Regions from separate parts of the Affinirhizobium rhizoryzae genome, predicted to be linked through region 1. Evidence: predicted binding sites of a transcription regulator. Region 1 holds the regulator's gene; each other region holds the start of a gene.
What was found. The regulator LexA, encoded in region 1, represses DNA repair genes until DNA is damaged. The targets are predictions, from matches to a motif close to TGTTCNNNNTGTGTTCNG.
Positions count from the first base shown of each region.

Region 1 (10,471 bases):
CGGTTTGCGCCGAACTCCTGAAGCAGACCCTGGGTGACCTTATAGGCACCCTGATATTCGGCAACCTCTTCGCCCATGACGAATACGTCGGGATCCCGGCGCATTTCTTCTGCCATGGCATCGCGGAGAGCTTCGCGAACGGTGGTCGACACCATTTCCGTCCCAGCTGGGATATCGGGATCAGCGGCGACATCAACCTTCGGCTGGGCAGGAACCTTGCTGTCAGCAGCAGCGGTAGGCTCATCCGCACTTTCGCGCGCTTTGCCACCCGATGCATCAGAGGTTGCAGCAGGCGTATCGGCGTCAGCCTTCGGCGCAGCAGCCACGGCATCGGCACTTTCGCCGTCTTGCAGAAGAACCGCGATTGGCGTGTTGACTTTCACGTTTTCGGTACCGGCAGCAATCAGCAACTTGCCGATGACGCCCTCGTCGACAGCTTCAACTTCCATGGTCGCCTTGTCGGTCTCGATCTCGGCAATCACATCACCCGAGGTGACCTTGTCACCTTCGTTCTTGAGCCACTTCGACAGAGTGCCTTCTTCCATGGTCGGAGAGAGGGCGGGCATAAGGATATTGATAGGCATGGGTTCCCTCCCCGATTAGAGCAGAATGTCGGTGTAGAGCTCGGATACATCCGGCTCCGGATCGCTCTGTGCGAAATCGGCGCTGTCTGCGACGATATCACGGACGTCCTTGTCGATCGCCTTCAGCTCATCTTCGGTCGCCCAGCCCTTTTCGAGCAGGCGCGCGCGTACCTGCTCGATCGGATCGTGCTCGGAGCGCATCTTCTGGACTTCGTCCTTCGAACGATACTTCGCCGGGTCCGACATCGAGTGGCCGCGGTAGCGGTATGTCAGCATTTCGAGGATGATTGGGCCCTTGCCAGAGCGGCAATGTTCCATCGCCTCGTCGGCCGCAGCCTTGACGGCGCGAACATCCATGCCATCGACCTGATAACCGGGAATGCCGAAGGACGCACCACGCTGGGAGAAGTCCGTCTGCGCGGAAGCGCGCGCGACCGAGGTGCCCATGGCGTAGCGGTTGTTCTCGATCACGTAGATGACCGGCAGCTTCCACAGGTTGGCCATGTTGAAGCTTTCATAGACCTGACCCTGGTTGGCAGCGCCATCACCGAAATAGGCGATCGAAACGTTGTCATTGCCGCGATACTTGTTGGCAAAGCCAAGACCTGTACCGAGCGAGACCTGCGCACCGACGATGCCGTGGCCACCATAGAAATGCTTTTCCTTGGAGAACATGTGCATGGAGCCGCCCTTCCCCTTGGAATAGCCGCCCCGACGCCCCGTCAACTCTGCCATGACACCGCGGGCCGTCATGCCAGTCGCCAGCATGTGACCATGATCGCGGTAACCGGTGATGACCTGGTCACCTTCCTTCATCGCCATCTGCATGCCGATGACGACAGCTTCCTGGCCGATGTAAAGGTGACAGAAACCGCCGATGAAGCCCATGCCATAAAGCTGGCCGGCCTTTTCCTCAAAGCGGCGGATGAGCAGCATCTCGCGATAGGCGCTCAGCTCGTCATTCTTGTTGAATTCGGCAATGGTTCCGCCGTTGAAGTCTTTCTTTGCAGGCTTCGCAGCCGCCTTACGGACGGGTGCGGACGCGGATTGCTTCGGCGCCATTCATAACCTCCCTGCGCGTTTGTTTGGTTGCGCGTACCATAGGGAAGAATTCACGCCTCAGCAATGCCATAAATGCATGGCTCACATGATAATCAACTATCTGGAATCACTAAGAAAAAGTTGATTTAACCAATTTTAGGTTAATTCAGAAATAGCTGCGAAAAACGGTGATCTCGTCTTTGCGAGAAACATTGAGCTGGTATCGCGCAATTTCGTCCAGCATGTCTTTTTCCAGCGAACCGTCGCTCAACAGGCGAACCTGCCGTTCCAAAGCCTCCCGCTTTGCTACCAGCTTTTCAAGCGCAACAGCTCTCTCCACCCGAGTACGCTCGAATTTCTCCGTGGCGATCAGTCCAAGATCACCATGAATGGAATGATAACTGAAATAGGAGACGAAGGCGATGGTAATAGCGGGAAGGACCAAACGCCCCAGTTTTCGCTCTTTATGATGCTTGGTCCACATATCGATTTCCTGACACGCATTACGGTCTGCAGATTGCCAGAGTTTGCTTAATCAATCGTTGACCATGAATGTCAGCGGGACGCGGACAACAAAAAAGGCGGCAACCGCAATGGGTTGCCGCCTCGAAATCGTGACCGGAAGACCGAATTATGCGCGCAGGATCGAACGACCTGCGTAGGCCGCCTGCGGGCCCAGCATTTCTTCGATACGAATCAGCTGGTTGTACTTAGCAATACGGTCGGAACGTGAGAGCGAACCCGTCTTGATCTGTCCGCAGTTGGTCGCAACGGCGAGATCGGCAATCGTCGAATCCTCGGTTTCGCCAGAGCGGTGTGACATGACGGCAGTGTAGCCAGCCTTATGCGCCGTTTCCACAGCATCCAGAGTCTCGGTGAGTGAGCCGATCTGGTTGACCTTCACGAGGATTGAATTGGCAACGCCCATCTTGATGCCGTCGCGCAGACGCGACGAGTTGGTGACGAACAGATCGTCTCCTACAAGCTGAACCTTGCTGCCGATCTTGTCGGTCAGGTATTTCCAGCCGTTCCAGTCGTCTTCCGCCATGCCGTCTTCAATGGAAATGATCGGATACTTGGCGGCAAGCTCGGCCAGATAATCAGCCATAGCCTCCGGCTCGAGCGTGCGACCCTCGCCTTCCATGACGTATTTTCCGTCCTTGAAGAATTCAGTAGAAGCGCAGTCGAGTGCCAGCTGCATATCGTCGCCCGGACGATAGCCAGCCTTTTCGATCGACCTCATGATGAAATCGAGCGCTTCTGGTGCACTCTTGAGGCCGGGCGCGAAACCACCTTCGTCACCGACGTTGGTGTTGTGGCCCTGTGCCGACAGTTCCTTCTTGAGAACGTGGAAGACTTCGGAGCCCATGCGTACGGCGTCGCGGATGTTTTCCGCACCGACCGGCATGATCATGAATTCCTGGAAATCGATCGGATTGTCGGCATGCGCACCGCCGTTGATGATGTTCATCATTGGAACCGGCAGCAGGCGGGCGTTCGGGCCACCCACATAACGGAAGAGCGGCAGGCCAGAGGCTTCTGCAGCGGCCTTTGCAACGGCAAGCGAAACACCGAGGATAGCATTCGCACCGAGGCGAGACTTGTTCGGGGTGCCGTCGAGCTCACGCATCAGGTTATCGATGAGGATCTGGTTTTCAGCGTCGTGACCGCCAACCGCATCAAAAATCTCGCCGTTGACGGCTTCGACAGCCTTCTCGACACCCTTGCCGAGGTAACGCTTGCCACCGTCGCGAAGCTCGACCGCTTCATGTGCACCCGTGGATGCGCCGGAGGGAACAGCCGCACGGCCCATGCTGCCGTCTTCGAGGTGGACATCAACTTCAACGGTCGGGTTGCCACGGCTGTCGAGAATTTCGCGCGCGATAATGTCCGTAATAGCTGTCATAAGCTCATCCTGTGCTGTGCGGTGAAAGTATGTGCCTGTCTTACCCAACAAGGCAGAAAATACAATGGCACGCGTATGACAGCTCGATATTCAAGCTGCCATGGGCGCCACTAAGCGGAACGCTTGGCAACGGCATCGAAGGCCATCAATGTTTCCAGCAGACGCGGAAGGTCCTGAAGCTTGACCATGTTTGGTCCGTCAGAAGGTGCATTGTCGGGATCCTGATGGCTTTCGATGAAGACGCCGGCGACACCGACAGCCACAGCGGCGCGCGCCAGTGTCTCGACGAATTCGCGCTGGCCGCCAGTGGAGCCACCCTGCCCGCCCGGCTGCTGAACGGAGTGGGTTGCATCGAAGATGACCGGTGAGCCCATGGCAGCCATGATGGGCAATGAACGCATGTCGGATACAAGCGTGTTATAGCCAAACGAAGCGCCTCGTTCGCACAGCATGACGTTCGGATTACCGCTCTCCGTGAACTTGGCCTGCACGTTCTTCATATCCCAAGGGGCCAGGAACTGCCCTTTCTTCACATTGATCGCGCGACCTGTCTTGGCCGCAGCAACGAGAAGATCCGTTTGCCTACAAAGGAACGCAGGAATCTGCAGAACATCAACGACCGGCGCGACCTCTGCACACTGCTCTTCGGTATGGATATCGGTCAGGACCGGAAAGCCAAACTTCTTCTTGAGGTCACTGAAGACCTCAAGCGCCTTCTCCAGGCCGATACCCCGCTTGCCGGAAAGGGACGTCCGATTGGCCTTGTCGAAGGAGCTCTTGTAGACGAGCCCGATACCCAGCTTGTCAGTGATCTCCTTGATCGAACCTGCCATCATGAAGGCGTGGTCGCGGCTTTCCATCTGGCACGGCCCGCAAATGAGCGAGAGAGGCTTTGCATTGGAAAACTCGACGCGGGATTTGCCTTCGCCTACGGCAACCACGGAATTCGCGACAACACTCATAAGCTTATCCTTCCCGGCGTCAGCCGCTTGCTCGGCTTGAGGCGTCGGCAAATTGCTGAAAGCTTCAGGCCTTTTCGATTCGGGCATCGTATAGTCCGGATATCACCCAAGAATGGCACCGATGCGCTCGCGCGGTGCATAACAGTCGAGCGTGTAACTGTCACCAGTGGAAATGGATGCCACTCTCACCTCGTTCGATCGAGCAGCAAATGGTGCGTATAGGTCTCGATAACGAAGCTGAAGGGCATCGAATCCGGCTTGTGCAGGACCGCGTGATGTCGAAGAACGAAGTACGGCATGGGTTCTGGTGGACACCAGAGGATTTCGCTCTGCAATGTTCTCCGGGTAAACTGCAAAGCCTGCACAACCCGGCCAAACGGCACATTTGTTTGAGCCAAACACTCTTTCATCTGGATGGTCAGCGCGTCTGGCCGATACCAGTTGTGAGCCTCGGAAAGAACAAGTCCATCGCGCATCAGCTGAACCTTGCGATACTCGATTTCCTCGCCATCACTTAGACCGAGAGCGGTGTAAACTGATTTGGAGGGTAACACTGCATTGGCGCTCACCCGTTTCGCTTGGGTCTTGGTACGTCGTTGGAAGCCTCGCAACTCGCACCAGACATCAAGCGCCTGTGTCGCGCTGTCGTATCCTAGGAGATGCTGATCAAGCTCTTCAACCCGGAGAAGCGATGCACCCTTCGCAGCCACGGTCGTTGATATCGGGAGCGTCTTGACTTGCGCAGGGTTCATTTCACTAAGGCCTCGCCAATCGTGCACATCAGGCCTGAACAAATTCCACAATGCATCCCTGTCCTTGCGCCGGCGCGATGATCAGGCGCTCGCCGCTGCTCTGATGCGGAATTGATGCTTCCTGTAGCACAGAGCGGGTTTCTGCAATGTTCCTGACGCGGAACCGAATGCCGATCCCGCGGAGACCTGTGGGATACCTTGGAGTGTGGTCTAATTCGGGGGCAATTTCCATCGCGACCTCGACGTCACAATTGCCCAGCGGGAACACATACTTGTGATCCTTTTCCTGCACGTGAACGCCAAGCATCGTTGCCAGATTTTCAATTCCCCTTGACCCCTCTGTGGCGAGGAAGAGAGCGCCAAGTCCGAGCGCACCATTTCTATGCTCTACGGACGGCCCCGCAGTTGGTAATGCCGCATTCACTCGTTGGCACGTGAAAGCGAAGAAGCTCGAGGAATCGAGATCGGCAAAGGCCAGTCGAAAGCTGGCAACCGAAGCGCTACCGTTCTCATCAACGACCGTACGCGAAAAGTCCAGGCGATTCCCGGCGCTGATCCCGGATTGCCGGAAGCGTTCATCATCCGTCACCGCATCCGTCGAACGCAAAACAAAAGCAGAAAAACCTTCACGAGCTCCGGCTTGCCGAAACGTACGATCTTTTTCGACGAAGCAGTTTCCTGCAGTAATGCTCTGGCCTGCGAGAGCCTCATCTTGAACGGCAAGTGGCTCAAGATAGGTTCCGTCGCTGAAAAAGACACAGGCATTGGACGTGCCGAAAGGATGGAACGCGTCCGGCGCCACGGTAAAGCCAAGCTCCTGCCAACGCTTGCGCGCGCCAACCAGCGATTCGACCGGCAAGACCAGATGATCGATGTTCGGAGTAGTCAAAAAAGAAGCTCCTGTCGGTAACACGGCCTGCAACCCACCATTATCCATGTGTTTCTGCAAGCTATATTTGCCGTGAACCTCTTGCGGAACACATATGGAACAGATAGTGTCTGTTCTGGATTTGTTTCCCAACAGGATGACGACGCATGTTGACACGTAAACAGCAGGAACTGCTTCTTTTCATTCATGCACGGATGAAGGAGTCGGGCGTGCCGCCGTCATTTGACGAGATGAAAGATGCTCTGGATCTCGCCTCCAAGTCGGGAATTCACCGCTTGATCACTGCTCTTGAAGAAAGAGGCTTTATCCGTCGGCTGCCCAACCGCGCCCGGGCGCTGGAGGTTATCAAGCTGCCCGAGCCCTTCGGTGCAACGCCTGCGACACCCAAACGCGGCTTTTCGCCAAGCGTCATCGAGGGATCGCTTGGCAAAGTGCAGCCGCCTTCACCTGCTCCGGTGCAGTCAAAACCCGCAGAAGAGGATAGCCAGTCCGCATCGGTTCCTGTCATGGGGCGCATCGCCGCTGGCGTGCCGATCTCTGCGATTCAGAACAATACCCATGCCATCAGCGTTCCATTGGAAATGCTTGGGCCGGGAGAACACTACGCGCTCGAGGTCAAGGGTGATTCGATGATCGAGGCAGGGATCCTGGACGGCGACACCGTAATCATTCGAAACGGCGCGACAGCCAGCCCCGGCGATATCGTGGTAGCACTTGTGGACGACGAGGAAGCGACGTTGAAGCGTTTCCGCCGCAAAGGCGCATCGATTGCGCTCGAAGCTGCGAACCCCGCTTACGAAACGCGCATCTTCCCGCCAGACCGTGTCAAGGTACAGGGCAAGCTGGTGGGCCTCATTCGGCGCTATCACTGAACCCGAAGTCGACGGATAGGATCGTCGTCCAACTGCTGGAATGTGTTGGTTCGCCAGTCGTAAAGACGGTGCAACTGCCAAGGTCTTTCGTTGCCCTGAAGCGCAGACTCCAGCATCCAGGAACCTGGATGAGGCTGACCGTTAAACCAAATTTCAATGGAGCCTGTCTGCTTCAGTTTTGAACCCGTCAGGAGCAACGCACCAGAGCGGCATTGTGTAAAGGGCGAGCCGGATACGACGACGATGTCAGACTTGTCGCACGCATATCCTGTGAGGCGTGTGTCACTCACGATCGTAACTCTGGCACCTGATGGACTGCGTCCGATGCAAATCAGATTTTTGACGCAAGAGAAGCGCGGCATTTGAAGCGGCGGCAACTGGTCTATTGCCAATGCTCTGTCGATGAGCGCGATCTCTTTGCTCGTCAATGCATGACGCGGTGTCTTCCCTGAAACCGTTCCTGTTACTGGCCCGTTTGATTCTGGTGCCGCCTCGCGCTTACCCACATCTACCCTCGTCACGGCTGGCATCACAAGTTCCTCAAGGCCCAGCGCGTTCTTCCATTGTTTGAATACGAACTCGGATGGTCTTTCGGTCGTGACGGATGCCGACGTCCCACTCAAGAGCGCCACCATTCTTCCATCCTCTGCAATTACGAGATCAGGCCTGGACGGCTCCATCAGTCCGTTGACACACACGGAAGCCACAAGAATGACGAGGCCAAACCATCGCAGTCGTGTCCGCAAGAGCGAGAAGATGATGAGACCGGCGGTGGCAACAGGCAAGAGCCAGCTTGCGGCACGCCCCGTTTCTATATTTCCGCCCCAGGAGGCCACCTCCAGGGCCACCGCGATTACCAGCTTCAAGCCAAGAGACATGATCATGAAGAACGGTTGATCGAGCCCGAAGGGCATCAGAAGCATGCCGATGAGTCCCGAAGGCATGACAATGAGGGAGATGATGGGCATGGTCGCAAGATTGGCAGCGAGGCCATAGGCAGTCAGCTGATTGAAATGCGCAATGGAAAAGACCGCAGTTGCCAATCCTCCGATCAGGGATGTCATCAACGTCCCGCCCAGAACCCGAGAGACGCCGGACAAAAGGCTACGAAATGAAATGCCGGAAACGAGCGCCTGATCGGACTCATGAGCGCGATCAGCCCAGATGCGATAGCAGGCAAGCAGAGCAGCAGTCGCAGCAAACGACATCTGGAAACTGGCGCCCATGACACTGGATGGGTGAAGAACGATGATCACCAACGCCGCCAGGGCGATGTTGTGCATACTCAACGAAGGGCGGTTGAAGAGGATGGCAATCAGAAGAATCGCCATCATGATGTATGCTCGTTCAGCTGATACGCCGAAACCGGAGATGCAATAATAGGCCGTCACCATCAGAAGCGCACCGAATGCGCTGACTTTTTTGACAGGTAAACGCGCTGAAACGCCCGGCAGCATAACGAGCACGGTTCGTAGGCCGACAAAAAAGATTCCCGCAGCGAGCGCCATGTTCAGGCCGGATATGGCGACGATATGGGCTAGCCCAGATGATCTGAGAGCCTCCACGACCGTTGGCGAAATCGCTCGTCGCTCATCCGTTACGATGGCAGCCGCAAATGCCCCCTCATCGCCGGGATTAAGTTGCCGAATACGATCGCCAACATAGCTGCGCAATGCGAAGGCAAACTGCACGGCCTGTTGCCAAACCCCTATTGCTTCCCGAGCACCCAGTATCTCGGGGCTGCCGTAGAAAAAGCCCGTTGCACCAATGCCGTCGAAATAGGCCGGAAAGCTGAAATCGCTCAAACCGGGAAGCGCCGGCCCTGACGGCGGCGTCAATCGCGCGCGCCCCCGCACGACAGCGCCGGTCTGCAAAGGGTCTGTCTTGCCGCGCACGATCAGCGCCACACGTTCAGGGGCGCGCTTCAGCTTCGGTCCAGAGGTCTCCAGGATGTTGAGGACGTAGCGCCAACGCTGGTCGCCGACAGCTTCGCGACGCTCGACAACTCCGGTCACAGTCGTCGTGACCGGGCTATCGAGAATGATTGTCGCAAGCCGGTCGGATTCGAATCTGGCGAGCAGCATCCCCCCTGCCAGAAGACCGGGAATGGCAGCAGCAAGTGACAGCTTTTGATAGCCCGCTCGCCCCAACAGACATGCCGCAGCAAGAAGGAGGCAGGCTGACCAGAGTTGGACCAAAGGAGGTTCAAACGGAAGTGCAAACCAGATTGCCGCACCGGTGCCCAGAGCGACGGGCAGAAAAAGGAAAACGTGTCCAAAAGACACCTCTTCGGCCCATATACGCTGGTACCACGGTTTCTTGCTTTCAACAGCAGGCGGCGGCTTATAGCGGTCATTCGATGACGGACGCGTTGGGAGTTGTGGCGAGGCGGTCTTCTCCCGAGATGCATCGGCCAAGTGCACCCAGACTTGAGTCGCCTCTCTAGGGCGGCGAAAACGTAAGAATGCACGCCCAACAAGTGCCCGATCCACTATATGCTGCCTTGAAAATCGCTTGCTAAGTTAAATATGAAGGGCAGACTGCATGTGGTGAACGAGCGCGTCAATCGGCGTCAAACCAAACTTGTTGGCTAAATCTGTATTGGATCGATTTAATTCAACATATTCGCGGGACACCCTCTTTACTGTCTCGACATGAGGTCGTTAAGCCCTACTTTCGCGGTGCACAAAACATCATGTCGAGCGCTTGGCAGGGGCTGCGAGATCATATAGCTAATTGCACAGCTTCAGTTTTTCCTGGCGCGTCCTGCGCCGTTCCGCCCATCGGAGGATCAGTATGACGGACACAAATGCACATCTTGGACTAGGCGATAAGAAGGTTGACCTTCCGGTGCGCAAGGGCACGATCGGGCCGGACGTTCTGGACATTGGCGCGCTCTACAAGAACACCGGCACCTTCACCTACGATCCCGGCTTTACGTCGACTGCATCCTGCGAATCCAAGATCACCTTCATCGATGGCGATGAAGGCGTACTTCTGCATCGCGGCTACCCGATCGAACAACTCGCAGAGCATGGCGACTTCCTGGAAACCTGCTACCTGCTGCTCTACGGCGAACTGCCAACAGCTGCTCAGAAGAAGGATTTCGACCACCGTGTAACCCATCACACGATGGTGCATGAGCAGATGAGCCGTTTCTTCACCGGCTTCCGCCGTGACGCTCACCCAATGGCCGTCATGGTCGGCACTGTTGGCGCCCTTTCCGCCTTTTATCACGACTCGACGGATATCACGGACCCGCATCAGCGTATGGTTGCATCTCTGCGCATGATCGCAAAGATGCCGACGATTGCTGCAATGGCCTATAAGTACCACATCGGCCAGCCCTTCGTGTATCCGCAAAACAATCTCGATTATGCCTCGAACTTCCTGCGTATGTGCTTTGCCGTACCGTGCGAGGAATACAAGGTTAACCCTGTCCTCGCCCGCGCCATGGACCGGATT
Region 1 covers NZ_CP049250.1:2,545,013-2,555,483, reverse strand. Annotated here, with positions in the region: gene G6N80_RS18140 (pyruvate dehydrogenase complex E1 component subunit beta) at 1-584, opposite strand, end outside; gene pdhA (pyruvate dehydrogenase (acetyl-transferring) E1 component subunit alpha) at 600-1,646, opposite strand; gene G6N80_RS18130 (FtsB family cell division protein) at 1,792-2,109, opposite strand; gene eno (phosphopyruvate hydratase) at 2,257-3,531, opposite strand; gene kdsA (3-deoxy-8-phosphooctulonate synthase) at 3,642-4,493, opposite strand; gene G6N80_RS18115 (hypothetical protein) at 4,679-5,245, opposite strand; gene G6N80_RS18110 (VOC family protein) at 5,274-6,182, opposite strand; gene lexA (transcriptional repressor LexA) at 6,281-7,006, shown strand; gene G6N80_RS18100 (ComEC/Rec2 family competence protein) at 7,000-9,291, opposite strand; gene gltA (citrate synthase) at 9,803-10,471, shown strand, end outside.

Region 2 (10,471 bases), 1.4 Mb from region 1:
CACTACTGAGGCCGATGGTGGTCATGGCGAACTGGGGCAGCGTTCCCGTGCTTTACGCCATCGCCGGACTAGTTCAGCCGATCCTACATTTGACACGCGGAACCGGCCTCCTGTCCTGGATGCTGAATATGTCATTCTGGATTGTAGCAATCGCAATCCCGCTCTATCTCATCTGGCGTATTCTTCTGACACTCGTGGGCGGCCCAGCGTGGAAGCGTGGCGGTTTCCTGCTTCTGGTTCTGGCTGCGTCGCTCTGGGCCATCCGCACACTTGAAATATCTCTGGGACTCAATATTCCCTATCCGTGAAATCCTGTTCCATCGCGAGGCGTGATTCTTGCCCTCTTTCTCCGAAGTGAAGCTTTACGTGCTTGGTCTCTGGCTTCTGGTCAAAGGCGACCGGGCAGGATTGGCACTGGTCGATTTTACCGACCGTGGAATGATGCGCTCCTTTTGGGCCATCGTCTGGTGCATTCCGGCCATCGGCTTTTCCTGGATCTGGTGGCGGCTTGCCTTTCTGGAAACCATGCCCCCCGGCTTCCGGCTTGGCGGGATATTCTTTTTCCGCATGGCCCTGCTGGAGGCCTCGAACTGGCTGGTGCCGCTCGTTCTTGCCGGTCTGATGGCTCTCACAATGGGGCTTGCCCGACAATTCCCGGCCATTGTTTTCACGGCTAACTGGCTGTCCGTGCCATTTTCCTATCTCTACGGATTGCTCAGCATCTTGCTGGTGCTCATGCCCGGACTGACCGGCCTGATCGCTCTCATCTGGCTTGGTGCGATCGTGGCGCTGGTCGTCTGCCTGTCGCGCATCTTTCGCATGATCATTGGTCCGCAGGGATTGACGATTGCGACGCTGACAATGGTGCTGATCGTGCCGTCGCTGCTGCTGTCCGACGTCCTGGAACGCTTTCTCGGCGTCTATCCCGGCTGATCCGGATAATCGACCTGCATGAAGTAAAGTCCTTCCGGCGGAGCGACCGGCCCGCAGGCCGCACGACTTCTGGCCTCCAGCGCGGCGCGAACATCCTGCGGGCTCATCTTGCCCTCACCCGCCAGCTTCAGCGTTCCTGCGAAAGAGCGGATCTGGTTGTGCAGAAAGCTCTGGGCAGAAGCGCGGATCTCGATCAACTCTCCCTGCCGCGTCACATCCAGCCTGTCGAGTGTCCTGATCGGGCTTGCCGCCTGACAGTGCGCCGAACGGAAGGTGGTGAAATCGTGGTGACCGACAAGCATCTGCGCGGCCGCATGCATGGCTTCGTGATCGAGATCCTTGGACACCCACCAGGCACGCTTCGCTTCGATCGCCAGCGGCGCGCGACGGCTGATGATGCGGTAGAGATAGTGGCGGCGTAGCGCCGAGAAACGGGCATCAAAATCATCAGACACCCGATTGATATCGATGATCGACACCTTTTCGCTCGCCATCATCAGGTGTGCATTCAGCGCATTGCGCAGTTTGAAAGGCGCCCATTCGCGCGAAAGATCGGCATGAATGACCTGACCCAGCGCATGAACGCCGGAATCCGTTCTGCCCGCTCCGCGAATGACAACGGTTTCCGAGGTCAGCGACAGAATGGCCGCTTCAACTGCAGCCTGAACGGAATGACCGTTTTCCTGTCGCTGCCAGCCTACATAGGGCGTGCCATCATACTCCACGACCATCTTGTAGCGTGGCATCAACCAATCCTCAGACCGGGCGGCAACTGGGTACCGCGCAGAAATTCCTGTGCGTCGAGGGGCTTGCCACCGGCTTTTTGCAGTCGCTTCAACCGGACCGCACCAGAGCCGCAGGCAATGGACAGGCGATCATCCAGAACCTCGCCCGGCTGGCCATTTCCGTCTGCCAATTCACTCGACAGAACTTTGATACGTTCCGGCCTGCCGCCCAGTTCAACCTCGAACCATGCGCCAGGAAACGGCGAAAGACCACGGATGTGGTTGTGCACCTCAATGGCTGGGCGCGTGAAATCGATGCGAGTTTCGCTCTTGTCGATCTTGGAGGCGTAGAGAACGCCATCCTCCGACTGGGCAACCAGCGGCAGATTCCCATCTTCCAGCTTAGCCATGGCTTCTACCATGGCCTCTGCGCCTTGCTCCATAAGGATGTCGTGTAATTCGCCTGCGGTCATGGTCGCGCCAATTGCGACCTCGCGCGTCAGCGCGACAGGGCCCGTATCCAGCCCCTTTTCCATCTTCATCACCATCATGCCGGTCTTTGCGTCCCCGGCCATGATTGCGCGCTGAATGGGCGCTGCACCACGCCAGCGCGGAAGAAGCGACGCGTGGCCATTATATGCGCCAAGCCTCGCACCCTCGAGGATCTCGACCGGCAGCAGAAGCCCGTAGGCGACAACGACAGCCACATCGGCATTCAAGGCCCGGAATATCTGCCGATCTTCAGGATCCTTGAAGTTGACCGGGTTGAAGACCGGTATGCCCAGTTCTTCCGCAGCCTGATGGACGGGGGATTTTCGAAGATCCAAGCCACGCCGGCCACCCGGACGAGGCGGCTGGCTGTAGACGGCAACGATCTCATGACCCGCCTTGGCCAGAGCCTTCAAAGTCGGCACGGAAAAATCCGGCGTCCCCATGAAGATGATGCGAAGAGCCATTCAGACCTCCATCCTGACCGGTACGTATTGAAGATCAGCGCCGTGCGCGCTCAAACCTTGGCTTTGGCAGCCTTGGTGAACTTCTTGATGACCATTTCACGCTTCAACCGCGAGATATGATCGATGAAGAGCACACCGTTCAGATGGTCGATCTCATGCTGAAGGCACGTTGCCAGCAGGCCATCAGCCTCAAGCAGGTGCTCCTTGCCGTCCCGACCGACATGCTTGACCGTCACTGCCGCAGGACGCTCGACTTCCGCATAGTATTCAGGGATCGACAAGCAACCTTCTTCGTAAACGGAGCGCTCGTCCGAGCTTCTGACGATCTCGGGATTGATGATGACGATCGGCTTCTTTTCCTCATCCTCGCGCGAGACGTCGACCACGAGAATGCGGCGCGCAACGCCAATCTGGATCCCGGCCAGGCCGATGCCCGGCGCGTCATACATGGTCTCCAGCATGTCATCAGCAAGCTTGAGAACGTCGGAATCCACCTGCTCGATCGGCTGGGAAACCTGACGCAGAAGAGGATCGGGAAGAATGATAAGCGGCTTGATCGTCATGCGCCTCCCATAGCCGATCTTTTTGCAAGATGGAACATCCCTGCACGCGTCAAAAGGAACGCAAATGCAATTTGTTCTTGTTTTGATCTTCCTATCTGGACACGGTTGGGCTAGCTTCCGGTCATGCAAAGCCAAGACTTTTCGAATACAGACCGTTTCATGCAGCTCGTTGAAAGCAACAGCACTCTCCTCATCGTGCTGGGAGTGGCTGTGCTCGCGCTGCTGTTCTGGCTCTTACAAGCCCGTCGGTCCGGAGGCGAAGAGGCATTGGATCAGCGTTTTGCGGAACTGATGCGGGCGCAAATGGAGATGCAGGGACGCGTTTCCGCGATGACAGAAGCCATCGGCTTGCGGCAGGCGGAGCTCAATCGCGCCGTCAACCAGCGTCTGGATGGCATGGCCCATCGGCTTGGCAGCAGCATCGTCGAACAGACCAAGTCTACGCACGACAACCTTCGGCAATTGCAGGAACGTCTGGCAGTCATCGACGCGGCGCAGAACAATATCCAGACATTGGCAAAGGACGTCGTTGGCCTGCAGGCCATTCTTTCCAACAAGCAGACCCGCGGTGCCTTTGGGCAGGGCCGGATGGAAGCCATCATCGCCGATGCCTTGCCGAAGGGCAGCTATCAATTCCAGGCGACCCTTTCGAATGGAATGCGGCCCGACTGCCTGATCGACATGCCAAACGACACTCCGCCGCTGGTGATCGACGCCAAGTTTCCACTGGAAGCCTGGCATGCATTCCGGGACGCCACACAGCCGGACCTGCGCAAGGTCGCGGCACAACAATTCCGGCGTGATCTAGAAAAGCACATCAGCGATGTCGCGGAAAAATATCTCCTCAAAGGTGAAACACAGGAGACGGCCTTTCTCTTCGTGCCTTCCGAGTCGATCTTCGCCGAAATTCACGAGCACTTCGAGGCGTGCGTGACCAAGGCGCAACGCTCGCGCATCGTGATCGTATCGCCCTCCTTGCTGATGTTGTCCATTCAGGTCATTCAGGCTGTGCTGAAGGATCAGCGTATGCGCGAGCAGGCCCATCTCATCCAGGGCGAAGTCGCAAGCCTGATGGACGATCTCGGTCGTCTGGATGAGCGGACGCGAAAACTGCAATCCCACTTCGCGGCGGCGCAGAAGGACGTGGAGCAGATCCTGACATCCTCGGACAAGCTTGTCCGCCGCGGAGATCGCATTGCCTCTCTCGACCTGGCGCGCGAATCAACTCCAGCCGAAGCAACGACGGTGGAACCGAAAAGCATCGAAAGCAGAACGGGAATGCTGAAGCTCAGGGTGGTTGACGAGGATTGATGCTGTCGGGCAGTGTCTCCAAAACAGTTCGACACGACAGGCTCATATCATGATTACCGTTTTCGGCTCCATCAACATGGATCTCATCGCCACCACCACTCGTTTGCCGAAACCGGGCGAGACCGTTGCGGGACAAAGCTTCACAACAGCTGCTGGCGGCAAGGGCGCGAACCAGGCACTGGCGGCGCGGCGTGCAGGCAGCACTGTTCGCATGGCGGGTGCCGTGGGTGAGGACGGCTTTGCGGAACCCGCGCTCGCCTTGCTGAAGGAAGCAGGCGTGCTACTGGATACGGTGCGCCCGGTTTCTGACCCAACGGGAACCGCCATCATTCTCGTGGGCGGTGATGGCGAGAACATGATTGCGGTCGTGCCCGGCGCCAATGGGGTCGTTTCTGCGGAGGACGCAGAGAAAAGTGTTTGCCTGCTGTCGGAACGGGACATCCTGATGATGCAGATGGAAGTGCCCGCAGGCGCGATCGAAACTGCGTTTGGTCTTGCCAAGACGCAAGGAACCACCACCATCTTCAACACGGCCCCTTTAACGGATGACGCCATCCGGCTGGCTGGCCTCGCGGATATCGTCGTTTCGAACGAAACCGAATTCGAACTCCTCGTTGGTCGGTCTGGTCTCTCAGCTGATGAACGCGTTTCTGAGATGCAGCAGATGGCAGAAAGAACCGGCCAGACGCTGGTGGTAACGCTCGGTGCCGATGGCGTGGTAGCGATCCACAAGGGGCAGATCCTGAGAGCAACTGGCCTCAAGATAACACCCGTCGATACCGTTGGAGCAGGAGATACGTTCTGTGGTTATCTTGCTGCAAGCCTTGACCAGGGTTTTGACTTTGCCGCGGCACTCCGTCGCGCGGCCATCGCCGGTTCCCTTGCATGCCTGAAAGCCGGTGCACAGCCATCGATTCCCGCTTCGGACGGCGTTGCAGGGCATCTCTGATACCGGGGAGATTCCTGTAGCAGGCAAGGTCGGCAGGCTGCTGCATCACAGGATCCAGACAGGCGCTTGCACTTGCCGATCCCAGTTCCCATATGCTGTCGCACAGCCGCATGCCGTAAGGGTGCGTAATAGGTCGCTTGTTTCAAGGACTGTTTGATGAGCCGGATGACACCGTTTGCCAGCCCGCTTCTCCTGGGCTTCGACACAATGGAGAAGACACTCGAACGCCTGACCAAGGCCAATGACGGATATCCTCCCTATAATATCGAGCGCCTGCGCCCGAGCATTGGAGGGGAACCGGAAAAGCTGCGCATCACCTTGGCTGTTGCCGGTTTCGCCGAAGACGATCTGGACGTCACCGTGGAGGAAAACCAGCTCATCATTCGCGGACGCCAGGCTGACCCGGGCGAGAGGGAATATCTCTATCGTGGTATTGCCGCGCGCCAGTTCCAGCGAATGTTTGTTCTGGCAGATGGGATGCAGGTCGCAGGCGCCGGGTTGAAGAATGGGTTGCTCTCGGTCGATCTCGTACGGCCGGAACCGGAGCGCATGGTGCGAAAAATTAATATTTCCGTCTCAGACTGATCTTCGTGGCAGTTTTGCCAGAATCAGTAAGACGGAGGCGTCCATGCTCCTGAAGAACACCTCAGCCCAGTTGACACTCAACGAACTTGCGCATCTTGGCGCTGGCGAAGTGGGTTACATTCGTAAGATGCGCCTTGAAGATGTCAGCCGCTGCTTTCCGGAAGCTCCGGAAATTGATCCCGGCCTTGACCTCTGGGCGCTTTTCGGGGCCGATGGCACACCGATCCTTCTGACGGATAACCGTTCCAGCACGTTTTTCAAGGCAGCGGAAGACGACTTGAAGACCGTCAGCCTCCACTGAGAGGCAAACGGCCCGTCATGGTATTAAAGCGCGTCGCGATCTTTCAGATTCGCTCCTGACGCTTTAACTCTTTGTTTTCACGCATGTCGTTATCGCGAAAACGCGGCGCACTTTTGCGCGACATGCTTTAGATGACGGGCTGCCCAAGAGTTATTTATCGCTGCGATCTTCCCAAGCCAAACCGATTGGCACTTCAAGCGATCGAAACGCGCTCGAAGGTCAAGTAAGCGGATGAACGACCTTCGCGGCGAGCCTTCGCCTCGTAGCGCGTGCTGGGCCAGTTCGCAAACGGGGTCAGCCAATCGCTTGGCTCTTGCGCTGTCCAGGCGAAACCGCCATGCGAATGGGTATGTTGCAATGTCCAGTTGACGTAAGTGTCAATGTCGGAGGCAAAGCAAAACAGGCCGCCGGGCTTCAGGACACGATGGAAGCGGTTGAGATTGACCTGCGACACGAAGCGACGCTTCCAGTGCTTTTTCTTGGGCCATGGATCCGGATAGAGCAGATCAATCTGATCCAGTGATGCGTCGGGAAGCCAGTCCAGGAGTACCGTCGCATCATCGTCGTAAAGACGGATGTTGTTCACGCCCGCTTCTTCGACATGGGCCAGCAATTTAGCCATGGAATTGATGAATGGCTCGACACCGATGAAACCGGTTGCCGGGTTCTCCTTGGCACGGTGGATGAGATGCTCTCCACCGCCAAAGCCGATTTCCAGACGAATACGCTCAACAGGCTCTGGAAAAAGTTGCCCCAGTGCCGCGGGTGCGGGCTGGGACAAGTCCACCTTCAGTTCCGGGAGTCTGGTGGCCATCATGTCGGCCTGCCGCTCCCGCAATGGTTTACCCTTGCGCCGGCCGAAAAACGCCTCGGTGGCGCGCGACCGACGTTCGGAGTCCATCGCTTTTATCCTCAGTTTTTCAGAGCTTCCTTGAGCGGCTTTACGAGATCCAGTTTCTCCCAGGAGAACGAACCGTCGCGGCCGGCCTTGCGCCCGAAATGTCCATAGGAAGCCGTCTTTGCATAGATCGGCTTGTTGAGGTCGAGATGACGGCGAATGCCGGTTGGCGACAAATCGATCACCTGGCGGATAGCCGCCTCGACCTGGTCTTCGGTTACCTTGCCAGTGCCGTGCAGGTCAACATAGATCGACAGCGGCTGGGCGATACCGATCGCGTAGGACAGCTGGATCGTGCACTTTTCGGACAATCCCGCTGCCACGACATTCTTCGCGATGTAGCGTGCTGCATAGGCAGCCGACCGGTCGACCTTCGTCGTATCCTTGCCCGAGAAGGCACCGCCGCCGTGGGGCGCTGCACCGCCATAGGTATCTACGATGATCTTGCGGCCTGTCAGGCCTGCGTCTCCGTCCGGTCCACCGATGACGAATTTTCCGGTTGGATTGATGTACCACTTGCAATCGTCGGCAATCTTCAGATCACCAAGGGCTTCGCGAATATAGGGTTCGACAACCTTGCGGACCTTGGCCGAGTCCCAGCTTTCGTCCAGATGTTGCGTGGAAAGAACGATGGATACGGCTTCCGTGGGCTTACCGTCGACATAGCGCACAGTAACCTGGCTCTTGGCATCAGGTCCCAGTTTACCCACATCGCCTTCGCCCTTCTTGCGTGCGGTTGCGAGCAACTGCAAAATGCGGTGCGAATAGTAGATCGGCGCCGGCATCAGGTCCGGCGTTTCATTGCAGGCGTAACCGAACATGATGCCTTGGTCGCCAGCCCCTTCATTGCCCTGATGGTCGGCGGCGTTATCCACGCCCTGGGCAATATCGGCGGACTGGGAATGCAGCAGGACGTCGATCTTGGCGGTGCGCCAGTTGAAGCCATCCTGCTCGTAGCCGATGTCCTTGATCGCGCGGCGCGCTGCAGCTTTGAACTTTGAGGGATTGATGACCTCGTTGCCGTTCTTGTCCTGCTTCATCAGGCTCGGCGGCAGGCGAACTTCACCGGCGATGACCACACGGTTCGTCGTCGCAAGCGTCTCGCAGGCGATGCGCACCTTCCAGGGATCGACCCCCGTCTTGGCCGCCTCACGATAAACGAGATCCACGATTTCGTCAGAGATACGATCGCAAACCTTGTCAGGATGGCCTTCTGCGACAGACTCGCTGGTGAACAGGTAATTGGCGCGCATGCTGGGATTCCCCTCAAGAACAAACCGCAACTGTCCTAGTCACTTCCAATCGTCATGACAAGGACAGAACCACATAAATATATCTTTATATGGCACAGTCTGGTTTAAGAAGGGTAGCTTTCCCTATTTTTTCTGCCTCAAATGAAAAAAGCGGCCTTTCGACCGCTTCTTCCCGAACAATGTGGTCAACGTCAGTCCACATCACCGTCGGCGGCCAAGGCCTTCACAAGGTCCACAACCTTGCGACGGACCTTGGGATCGGAAATCTTGACGAAAGCGCGATTGAGCTGAAGACCTTCCGACGAGGAAAGGAAATCGACCACGTAATTTGAACTCGATGCCTCTGCCATGCCGCCCGGAGCGGAAGATTGCTCACCTGGCGCATCTTCGAAAAAGAATGAAACAGGTACATTCAGTATGCTCGAAATATTCTGCAAGCGGCTCGCCCCGACGCGGTTCGTGCCCTTTTCGTACTTCTGGATTTGCTGAAAGGTGATGCCGAGACTTTCTCCCAGCTTCTCCTGACTCATCCCCAGCATCGTGCGCCGAAGTCGGATGCGGCTTCCGACGTGTATATCAATCGGATTCGGCTTCTTCTTATTTTCCATCATTTCACGCGTCCTAATTTTTTCTCAATTGTCCCCACAGCCCGCAGAACGTGCAAATATACGTTATTGCTAATATCCGCTGCCCACACGGCTGATTGCAATAAGGCGGCACGACGTGCGCGGGCACTATGCAATTTTAGGGGTTTGCGGTCAATTGAGCTTTATTTTGTAACCTAAGCGCGAAATAACTGCAATCATGAACAGTGATATGAAAATCAACCAAAAGTTGGTATTGCGTACAAAGCTGTTCCAATCAGAGACATAAAGTCCACTCATGGTGGAATCGAGAAACCCTTTCTGACCAAAATCAAGACCCTGCAAGATTTCACCATGAGGATTTATGATTGCAGAGATACCGCTGTTCGCGGCACGAATCAGGGGAAGACCGGTTTCAACGGCACGCAGGCGGGATTGCAGGAAGTGCTGGTAGGGGCCTGGCGTATCTCCAAACCAGGCGTCATTCGTCAGGTTGAGGACGAAAGAGGCCTTGGCGATATCGGACGTGATTTCATCCGGGAAAATCGCCTCGTAGCAGATCAGCGGATAGAGGGACTTTCCGTCTGGTAGCGTAATGGGCGAGCGGGTTGAACCAGCAGTAAAGCCACCGGGCATATTGACGATATTGCCGATTCCGACCGAGTTCCAAAGCGCCTCATAGGGAAGATATTCGCCAAAAGGTGTGAGGTGAACCTTATCGGCAGCACCGATGATTTGCCCCTGGCTGTCAATGGCGTAAATCGAATTGTAGTAGCGGGTCGGCTGGCCCGCTGCTCCCCCTTCGGCTCGCACCACACCTGCAATCAATACCTGTCCATCGCTCAACACATCTGCAATACGTGAAAGCGCATCGCGATTTTCCGTCAGAAGGAACGGCACGGAAGTTTCCGGCCAGACAATGATATCCGGCCTTCTCTGGCCCGGCTTCGGGGATTGCGATGACAGTGAAAGATGCTCTTCAAAAACGGCCTGCCGCTCCCTGCTGTCCATCTTTCTTGCCTGATCGATGGAGGGTTGAACGATCCTTATGGTGAAAGGCGTATTCGAGGCCTTTGGGTCGTTGAGGAGAGGCTGGTTCAAGCGGTAATAGCCATAACCAAAATGGGCGCAGGTCAACAGAAGCGACAGAACGACACCCGTTATCAATCCGCGACGCGTTCCGAAAAGTGCGGGTGTCGATAAAACAAAGACTGCGCAGGCAGTCACGCCCAGAACACCTATGGCGTGCGCGGATTGCATCATGATCGGGATCGGCATGACGCCATAGCCGATGGCGTTCCACGGAAAGCCGGTCAGCAGAATTCCACGCAGCCATTCCGCAAGCGTAAAGCTGACGGCAAGCGCTGCTAGACGGCCAAAGCCCTCCGACCACAGGAGACCTGCCAGCATTGT
Region 2 covers NZ_CP049250.1:593,609-604,079, forward strand. Annotated here, with positions in the region: gene G6N80_RS09030 (hypothetical protein) at 1-308, shown strand, start outside; gene G6N80_RS09035 (hypothetical protein) at 337-933, shown strand; gene truA (tRNA pseudouridine(38-40) synthase TruA) at 921-1,679, opposite strand; gene fmt (methionyl-tRNA formyltransferase) at 1,679-2,614, opposite strand; gene def (peptide deformylase) at 2,665-3,177, opposite strand; gene G6N80_RS09055 (DNA recombination protein RmuC) at 3,301-4,488, shown strand; gene G6N80_RS09060 (ribokinase) at 4,538-5,437, shown strand; gene G6N80_RS09065 (Hsp20 family protein) at 5,594-6,022, shown strand; gene G6N80_RS09070 (BQ00720 family protein) at 6,066-6,323, shown strand; gene trmB (tRNA (guanosine(46)-N7)-methyltransferase TrmB) at 6,517-7,224, opposite strand; gene metK (methionine adenosyltransferase) at 7,236-8,474, opposite strand; gene G6N80_RS09085 (helix-turn-helix domain-containing protein) at 8,666-9,085, opposite strand; gene lnt (apolipoprotein N-acyltransferase) at 9,233-10,471, opposite strand, start outside.
Region 2: the regulator LexA is predicted to act here: its motif matches at 3,250-3,267, upstream of G6N80_RS09055 (DNA recombination protein RmuC).

Region 3 (10,471 bases), on a different replicon from region 1:
CAAAGCCCTTGCCCGCCTCACCCGCTCTTGCTGCTTCCACACCAGCATTCAGCGCCAGGAGGTTGGTCTGGAACGCAATTTCGTCGATCACGCCAATGATGTTGCCAATCTCGCCTGCCGATTGCTCGATCTTGCCCATGGCTTCCACGGCCTGACCAACGACTTTGCCGGAATATTCTGCGTTTTCCTTTGTGCGACGAACCAGATTACCGGCATCCTGCGCGCGATGGCTCGAGTCAGCAACGGTTGTGGTAATCTCCTCAAGAGCCGCCGCCGTTTCCTCTACCGACGCAGCTTGCTGTTCGGTGCGCTTGGCAAGATCGTTCGATGCAACCTGGATCTGCTGCGAGGCGGCTGCGATTGCGCCAGCATTCTCCAGGATGGTTTCGAGTGTTCTTCGAAGCTTGGCTGATGTCGCATTATAGTCCGTACGCAGGCGCTCTAATGCAGGCAGGAAAGGTTTCTGGATGTCCTGCGTCAAGTCGCCATGTGACAGCGCCTGGAGGGCTTCCGCGAGATTATTGACGTTGCTTACCCGTTCACTGACATCAGTGGCAAACTTGACGACTTTGAAGACCTTGCCGTTCATGTCGAAGATTGGATTGTAGGAAGCCTGAATGTAAACCTTCTTTCCGCCCTTTCCGATACGCATGAATTCATCCGCAACGAACTCACCTCCCGCCAGCTTCTGCCAGAACTGCTGGTACTCGGCACTCTGTGTATAGCTTGGCTCGCAGAACATCGAATGGTGACGTCCCTTGATTTCTGCCATCTGGTAGCCGAGAGCATTCAGGAAGTTCTCGTTGGCATTCAGGATTTCGCCGTCCGGCTTGAACTCGATCACCGCTTGAGCTCGGGAGAGCGCGTTGATTTTGCCGCTATCTTCAGCAGCCTTTAGCTTTTCTGCCGTGATGTCTGTTGCGAATTTGACGATCTTGTATGGCTTGCCGCCTTTGAACACCGGATTGTACGATGCCTCTATCCAGACCTCACGGCCACCCTTTGCAATTCGCTTGTATTGGCGGCGATCAAACTCGCCGCGTCCCAGCTTGGCCCAGAACTCACGGTAGTCCTGACTATTAACCTCGGCCGGATCCACGAACATCCGGTGATGTTGACCGACGATCTCCGCAAGACTGTAATCAAGCGTCTTCAAGAAATTCTCGTTTGCAGTCAGGATGGTACCGTCGAGCTTGAACTCGATGATAGCTTGAGACCTGCTGACGGCTTTCAGCACGGCCTTTGCATCCGCGCCACCTAGACTGAACATTACCCTTCTCCATAGCCAGAAATACTAGAAAGGAGCTCAGGTCCCCCGACCGAATGTGAGCAATTCCCTTTTAAGTGAGCCAATTCTCAGATGGAATATTTAAAAATGAATAAAAGCATCCCTGCATATATGCCGGTAATTGCCTCTTTTTGCGCTTTTTTGTGCGAAAAACGATCTTCAAATGATCCAGACCAAACAGTTCAACGTAAGCCCCGCTCAATATTTCAAGTGTATCATAATAAAATGCAACATAATGACGAACTAAAGTTGACGTTTGCCAAGTCGTCCGCTCCGGCTGAGATCCACACAGCCAGGAGCTGGAGAGGCGTGTCGGTACAATACTCGCGCCTGCAGCTTCCAACGGAATACGAATTCCGCTGGGAGGGGGAAAGCCATTATCTGGCTTACCACGATCTTGTTCTCCAAGACGGCGAGATGGAGGTGTTAGGCGAACGGCCCATTCAGGGCCGCGATCTGCGGGACCAGATGACCTACGTACCACAAGGGCAGACCATCACCGGTTGGGCCAAACCCGCAGATCGACTAAATGCGTTCACCGTGGTGTGTTTCGATCCGACGACCATGGAAGAAGAATTGCAGGTGGAATTTGGGACAGTAGAGCCACGGCCGCACATCTATTTCCAGGATCAGGAATTGGGCACCACGATGCGTAAGCTGGGAAGGCTGATGGCGGATCTCGAAAGACCCGCTGCCAAGGTTTATGCCGAGGCGGTCGGCCTGACAGCCGCCCTGGAAATGGTACGCCTTCAGTCTGAAAATGCCCTTCGCGTCGTGAAGCCGGGCGAACTCAGCCAATCGCAGCGCAGGCTCGTTCTCGACTACATTGAAGCCAATCTCGCATCCGATATCGGGCTCGATGATTTGGCAGCCGTAGCCGTCATGACGCGCTTCCATTTCTCGCGCGCGTTCAAGGCAACCTTCGGGGAGCCTCCCTATAAGTTCGTCATACGCCGACGCATTGAAAGAGCCCGAAAGATGCTCGCGGAAACCCGTCTTTCCGTTGCAGACATCGCCGCTGCCTGCGGCTTTAGCAATGGCAGCCAGTTTACGCGTACCTTCCGGGACACTGTTGGCGTCCCGCCGCTTCTGTTTCGAAAATCGGTATAGTTCAGCCTGACGTCCACACCATCCCGCATGGGTTGTGATCCTCAAGTCGGCTGTAAAGTTATAAGCGCAACTAAAGGTCCCTTTCATGCTGCCCCTGTATTTACACGCCCCCAATCGGAGGAGGGAACGCGCGACGGTCCCAAAACGTCTGAAGGTGTGGGTACCTCCATCTCCGCAGGCAGTGAAAAGTGCCGCCGGAAAAACGTAAGCCGCGTCTGGTGCAATGGCAGGCTCACCGCTAGCACCTTTTGCACACGCTTGTGCTTCATGGCGGTCGGCGCAGAGTTTGTCAGATCAACAAGACCACACGTCGACTTTATCCCCTTAATTTTTAACGCAACGCGATCGTGTGACATCGGCCTTTGGTCGAACTCCAGCCAATCCCGAACATTCCAATGATGCAGGTTGGATAGGTGGTCGATGTGCCGGAATGGGAGTGCCTGACCGGTCAAACGGCTGGATGCAAGCGGTCCATTCAGATGATCGCGACCGAGTTGAAGCTGCCTGGCGCATCGCGGTCAGTCACGGCTCATAATACTCTCGCCTGAGTATTTTGCTCCTTCCATTCTGAACGGTTTGAAAGAAGGATATGTTTCGGCGTGGTATTTTACCGTCCCATCGGCCCCTAAAGCTGACCCCCACCACGCCGAAATGAAGGCAAATCGACTAAAGTGTCAAATATACCACCGGGTAAATCCTTATCGCTGAGGGGGGACAAACCGCAATGTTTAATCTCTCAGCGTTCTCGAACGACGCCACTGCTGCCGAGGCGTTTAAAATTAAATCGAAATGACCGATACGTCTTTCAGCCGTTTCATAAAGCAGCTTGAGCGTAGCGAGAACTTATCAAAACGTGCAAGCATTTGAGGCGCAGCAAAATTTGGTACTCGATCACGTAAAATGCTGAACATCCAGCTTAGATCACCGAAAGGATCTTGTGCGTATCCTTTAGACGCAGCGCATATGCGGACATGATGTCTCACTGCCGTCCATTGGACATCATTTCTCATTCTTTTGGATGTCTGATGAGTACAAAAGTGCGTGCTTCCCACCCCGCTCGTTCGCGGCGCATAGCGCTACTGACCGCGCTCAGCACTCTGTTTCTTGCCATGTCGGTCGCAGGTCTCCTCGGCTTCGCCATTCTCGTCATGCGCGATTCTGCCAATAAAATGGATGATGAAAGGGCCGTTCGCGCCGCACAGGCTGCTGTTCGGTCTGTCCAACAAAAACTCGCGGCTACGGTTACGGACAACGCGATCTGGGACGACGCCTATGCAGCGATCAACTCTGATCAAAAAAGTTCTTGGGCCTATGAAAACTGGGGAAAGACAACCAAAAATTACCCGCTTTATGACGCGGCGGTTGTTATTAGCCAAGACGGCAAGATTGTCTCTGCCTACGACAAAGGCGCGGCCTTCGAGCCCTATAGCCGCTTTGGGTCGTCCTTTTCCAAACTCGTGAAGGAGGCGAATTCGGCACAACGCGAACCCTTGCTACGCTTTGTTGCAGCCGGATCCGACACAGCGCTGATTGGAGCGCTCTCCATCCAACCCTTTTCGTCATCGACCGATGATCGTGCGTTTAGCGTGCTCAGCTTCTCGAAGATACTGTCACAAGAGGTGGTAGAACAGATCGCGTCGGAATACCAACTGACCGGCCTGCGCCTGCACCGGAGCGTATATCCTCCCCGGAACCTTCTCAGCATTGCTTTACCGGGCCAGGACGGTCGGCCCGTCGCCTTTCTCGCTTGGCCAAGCCAAAAACCCGGCTCGGCAGTCTATCAGCGCGTTGAGCCCTATATCATCTCTGCGACGGCCTTGATGTGTGCCTTTCTCATCTTAATCCTTGTCAGCAGCCGTAAAGAGACTGCATCGCTTCGTGCTCTGGCTGATAACGCCCATCACCAGGCAACGCATGACAGTTTGACGGGCCTCCTGAACAGAAGCGGTCTGCTCGAAATGCTTGCGTCGCCAGCCTGTGCTGGTGACGACGCAAACGCGGTCGCCACCTTGCATCTGATCGACCTTGATGGCTTTAAGGCCGTTAATGACGGGTGGGGTCACGCCATTGGCGACGAACTGCTGAAACTGGTTTCACAGCGGCTAAAGGTCGTGCATTCTGAAGCTGCTTTTGCAGCGCGCTTGGGTGGAGACGAATTCGCCTTGTTTCAGATCGGTCCCTCACTTCCAGAGACGTTTAGCCGCGAAATCGTTACCGTCCTTAAAAAGCCCTTTTTGATCGGAGGACGAACAATCGAGATTGGCGGCAGTGTCGGCCATTGCTCCCATCGACCATCTCTAGATCCGCTTGAGCTGGTGAGGCGTGCCGACATGGCCTTGTACAAAGCCAAGCAGCTCGGTAAGGGCCGCGCCTTCGCCTACGCGCCGGACCTGGATGCCGAGCGGGAAGAATTGGCGTGTCTTGAAGGGCAGTTGCGGCGCGCAATCGCCGATGATGCCATAAAACCGGTATTCCAGCCGCTTGTCTCGGTCGCCTCTCAAAAGATCTGCGGCGTCGAGGCCTTGGCACGATGGCACTCGCCTACGGGCTTTGTTGCACCCGATGTCTTCATCCCCCTGGCAGAGCGTTCCGGATTGATTGACGATCTGGGAATGAAGATCCTCACATTCTCCATTCGGGCCGCCAGCGGCTGGAACGAGCTTTCGCTGTCGGTTAACATATCCCCGATCCAGTTGTGTAATCCGAATTTCGTTGACGACGTGACAGACATTCTTGCGAAAGAGAATTTTGACCCGCACCGACTGACGCTAGAGATCACAGAAGGCGTTCTGATCTCCAATCCGGATCAGGCCAGCCGTGCGATCAACGCATTGAAGGAACGTGGCATCCGATTTGCGTTAGATGACTTTGGGTGTGGTTTTGCCAGCATTGGTGCGCTTCGGCAGTTCGGCTTCGACCGAATGAAACTTGATCGCTCGCTGGTATGGGGTCTGGACGATGATGGACGCGGCTCCGGTATTCTCAAAGCTACGATCGCCTTGGCGGCTGCACTGAATATTCCCGTGACTGCAGAAGGGATCGAGACCGAAACGCAAGCAAAGGCCCTCGGCGCTGCCGGTTGCGACCAACTCCAGGGTTACCTCGTTGGGAAACCGATGAGTGCCCAGGCCCTCGATGATCTTCTCTCAAGCGAACGTCTCGTTGCGTAGAACAGAATGGAATGGGGTGTCTCTTGTCGAAGAAGAAGCTGTATGACGCCGCGAGAAAGCGGGCCGACAAACTGCTGAAGATGAAACCTGACGGCGACGCAGCATCATCGGCACCAATAGCAGCCAGCACGGGAAGCGTTGGCTAGGCGTCGAGAACAGCTGTGTAGTTCTCCTCACCCGCTCCGCCGAACCAGCTCCCGCCAAAAAGCCTCGCCTCGACTGCAAACCAGAAGCTTGTTTTGCTGGCGGGCCGGATCATCACCTGATGTTCTTGGCCGGGTTTTCGCTGCTGCGCTTCCACCGACTTGTTGTCGCGTCTGTTTAAGATTGACATCAAGCAGACAAAGCGAATGTCATTCAGTTTGAGGGATTTGGCTACTGCTGGGTCACGGATTTCCGTCTACTGACAAAGCCGGCGAGCCCCGCCACCATAAGGCTGATACGTATTATCTTCCATGCGGTAGGAACGATAGCGTGCGGCGCAGGAAGCAACGCGCCCCGCATCGACAACATTTTCGCCGCCATCGTTCATCGCCATCTCGCCCGGCAAGGCATCTAAGCTGTCCTGGTGCGCCTCGAAGCTGTCGCTCCCATTCGGTGCCGGCGAAATAGGATTTACCTCGTCAGTCTGCGGGTTAGCTGCCTGTTGAGTGAAAGGGGACACGCACTCGCGGCGACCGCCGCCAAAAGGTGTGTAGCTGTTATCCCTTGGGCGATAGGAGCGGTAACGTGATGAGCACCATGCAAGGTGCGCTTCGCTCAGTTGCGGCATCTCCGGTTCAGCGAGCTCCCGAGGCGCGATGGCACCGGTCACCCCCCTGTCGAGGGTTCGGCTCATCTGATCGTCTGCAGCCGTGGCCACCAGATCTTTAGCAACTGTGACGCCTGGAACACGCTCAAGATTGACCGCGGCAGTGTTCACTCGCACGGGGTGGTCGGTCCATAAAATCTGATTGCCCGTAAGATGTTGCTTATCTGATCGAGCCGAAAAATAACCAGCAGAAATCACGAGCCCGGCAACGAAAGTGATGACGGATAGACCAAGACCACCAAGGATCGCGAGAACCAGTTTCATGAGAGCCTCCAGCATAGTCGCTCGAAAATGCGTCAGAATTGAACTGGTTCCCCAAGAGCAGCGATACAATCGGAAGACCGCCGACAGTCAGTTGCATCCCGTCTAGAAATCTCAGCTTTCCTGCGGTCTTCCTTCAACGAATTGCAGTGGCACCGGCGACTGTGGCGGTTATCTAGGTTGAGTTTATTCGCGCGGATAACTCGCGCAGACCATTCAGTCGCTACCCTTGCTCATTCACTCAAACACGATTCACAGAATTGGTTGATACTGATATGTTCTATTTTCGTTCCATCTGATAAGAGACGCTTTTCCTACCCGAAGAGCTTGCGTGGGGACCGATGACTGCTGCCTATCTCGAAAAACTGAACGACCGCCAGCGTGAGGCTGTTGAACATGGCGTAGGCCTGCCAGACGTTGGCATCGGAGGACCGCTGCTGATCATCGCCGGTGCTGGATCTGGCAAGACCAATACGCTCGCCCATCGCGTGGCCCATCTCATCGTGCACGGCGCAGATCCCCGCCGCATTCTGCTGATGACCTTCTCGCGCCGCGCCGCCGCCGAGATGGCCCGTCGCGTGGCGCGGATCTGTCGCCAGGTGCTGGGTGACAATGCCGCCGTCATGACCGACGCACTCGCTTGGTCCGGCACCTTCCATGGCATCGGCGCGCGGCTCATCAGGATCTATGCCGAGCAGATCGGGCTGAATGTCGACTTCACAATCCATGATCGAGAAGACAGTGCCGATCTCATGAACATCGTCCGTCATGATCTCGGCTTCTCCAAGACCCAGAACCGCTTTCCGACCAAGGGCACCTGCTTGGCGATCTATTCCCGCGTGGTCAATTCCGAGTGCAGCATCAGAGAGGTGCTGAAATCAGCCTACCCTTGGGTGCTCGAATGGGAGAGCGAACTCAAGAAGCTCTTTGCAGGCTATGTCGAAGCCAAGCAGGCGCAGAACGTGCTCGATTACGACGATCTCCTGCTCTATTGGGCGCAGATGGTTTCCGATACCAACATTGCCGACGATGTCGGCGGCCGTTTCGATCATGTCCTGGTCGACGAATATCAGGACACCAATCGCCTGCAGTCCTCCATCCTCATGGCGCTGAAGCCTGGCGGTCGTGGCCTGACCGTGGTCGGCGATGACGCCCAGTCGATCTACTCGTTCCGCGCCGCCACCATCCGCAACATCCTCGACTTTCCCAGTGCCTTCTCGCCGAGACCCGCCGACGTCATCACGCTCGATCGCAACTACCGCTCTACCGCCCCCATCCTGGCCGCCGCCAATGGTGTCATCGATCTCGCCCGCGAGCGCTTTACCAAGAACCTATGGACCGACAGGCAGTCCGAACAGCGCCCCGTTCTGGTGACGGTAAAGGACGAGGCGGATCAAGCCGGCTATATCGTCGAGCAGGTGCTGGCCAATCGCGAGGTCGGCGTACCGCTTAAGCAGCAGGCCGTGCTGTTCCGGGCGTCCAACCACAGCGGCCAGCTCGAAGTGGAGCTGACCCGGCGCAACATCCCCTTCGTCAAGTTTGGTGGGCTAAAATTCCTCGACAGCGCCCATGTCAAGGACATGCTGGCAGTGCTGCGTTTCGCCCAGAACCCGCGTGACCGCGTCGCGGGCTTTCGTCTCCTGCAGGTGCTGCCGGGTATCGGGCCTCAGACGGCCGCCCGCATCCTAGATACGATCGCCGCCGACCCCGAACCGCTGTTGTCATTGATGGAACTCCCTCCCCCGCCAAAGAGCGGCGAGGACTGGCCGAGTTTCACCTCGCTGGTTTCCGCCCTGCGCAAGTTCGAGGCGGGCTGGCCTGCGGAGATCGGGTTGGCGCGCGCCTGGTATGAGCTGCATCTCGATCGCATTCATGAGGATGCGGACACAAGGAAGGCCGACCTTCTTCAGCTTGAGCAGATAGCCTCCGGCTACGCCAATCGCGAGCGCTTCCTCACTGAACTGACGCTCGATCCGCCGGATGCCACGAGCGACCAGGCGGGCGTACCGCTGCTCGACGAGGACTATCTGATCCTCTCCACCATCCATTCTGCCAAGGGCCAGGAATGGCGCTCGGTCTTCATGCTCAATGTCGTCGATGGCTGCATTCCATCCGATCTCGGAACCGGCACGACGGCGGAGCTGGAGGAAGAGCGTCGGCTGCTCTATGTCGGCATGACGCGCGCCCGCGATAGGCTGCACCTGATCACGCCACAACGCTTCTTTACCCATGGCCAGAACGCCCAAGGCGACCGACATGTCTATTCCTCGCGCACCCGCTTCATACCGGCAACGCTGCTGCAGTTCTTCGAGACCGCGACCTGGCCAAAGGTGAGTGCCTCTGCTAGCGAGCGTAGCGCCAACCAGATCCGCATTGATGTCGGCGCGCGCATGCGCTCAATGTGGAGCTGATAGACGACAATTGGGACAGCAATGACGCCGGAAGCGTCTCCGCCTTCCCTTGCAAGATCATCTATGTCGATATGCATGTCTTATGCGTATCGGTGGAGCAGCGCGATCGTCCGGAGCTATGTGCACGCCTTTCTCACAACATCCTTATGATCGATGACCCCTCCTTCAGTGGCGCGTCTTCACATTTTTTGTCTTATTTTGGAATGCCTACGCTCAGGCAACGCCCCTCGCCCTTGCTGGAGCTGATCATGTCGCGTGAGTGGTGCCTGCGATATGCACCGCTTCGAATCGAAACATACAGGATGTGCGGCTGACCTCAGGATGTAATGGGCGTGGCGCACTTTTCGCCTTTGCTACCTCCCTTTTCTGACCGCTGACGCAACAGGAACCGCGAGAATGTCGCAATGACGTGTAGAGGCGGCAACCTGTGAGCCAAGCGCTGCACTGACGCCGACCAATGATCACGGGCATCCATGATGCAACCGACGCAAAGGCTATGTTTTGGCGGCCAGCATACCTGCCTCCGGTTGGTCCGCCGTCCGCGGAGCTTTAAGGAATGCTAACTTTAACCTTTTCGCGGTTGTTGATCCTTTGGCGGTAAGAGTGACCGATCCTTAGAGAAAGGCCGATGATGAGCGTTTGGCATGAGCTACTCTCCAATCTCGCGGTGGTAGCAATTGCCACTGCTTTCTGGACCTTTTCATATCGGCACCTAGTGCAATGGCCGCAACGGATGCGGTCGCTTACCTTCGGCGTTGTCATGTCCGTTGGCGTCTTGGCGGTCATGGCGCTGCCATTCCATTTTCGGGAGGGCGTCTATCTTGATACGCGATACACCTTCCTAGCCCTTTCGGGTTTCTTCGCCGGGCCATGGGCTGCAGTTCTGCCGCTTCTCACTGCAATTGCCCGTCGCATCGCAATCGGAGGCACGGGTCTATCAATTGCCCTGCCCCACATCGTCGCAGCAACTACCTTTGGTTTGGTGGGGCACAAGTTTGCGCGAAATCACATCCCGTCTTTTAAGATGCTCATCGTTTTGGCATGTGCTGTTGCGGCAAGTGGTACTCTCGGCTTCTATTGGGCCTTGCCACCCCAGATTTGGTGGCAGGTCACCACTGGAACGGTTTTGCCGTTCGCCGCTATCCTTTTCGGCGCAACGCTTCTGTCTGCTGGCGCTCTGACGCAAGAATTGCATCGACATACCGCGACCATCGAAAACCGCATCTATCGCGCAATCATTGAAGCGCTACCAGACTGCCTGAATGCCAAGGACGTGGCTGGGCGCTTCATCGTGGCAAACCCTGCCACAGCAAAACTCATGGGCGCCAAAACCTCAGCTGACTTGCAGGGTAAAACAGATGCAGACTTCTATCCTGCTGAAACGGCGGAAACCTTCAGGCGAGCAGAAATCGAAATGATG
Region 3 covers NZ_CP049251.1:104,228-114,698, forward strand. Annotated here, with positions in the region: gene G6N80_RS22680 (methyl-accepting chemotaxis protein) at 1-1,270, opposite strand, end outside; gene G6N80_RS22685 (helix-turn-helix domain-containing protein) at 1,598-2,398, shown strand; gene G6N80_RS22690 (bifunctional diguanylate cyclase/phosphodiesterase) at 3,424-5,568, shown strand; gene G6N80_RS22695 (BA14K family protein) at 5,969-6,643, opposite strand; gene G6N80_RS22700 (ATP-dependent helicase) at 6,982-9,051, shown strand; partial or broken gene G6N80_RS22705 (PAS domain-containing protein) at 9,785-10,471, shown strand, end outside.
Region 3: the regulator LexA is predicted to act here: its motif matches at 6,917-6,934, upstream of G6N80_RS22700 (ATP-dependent helicase).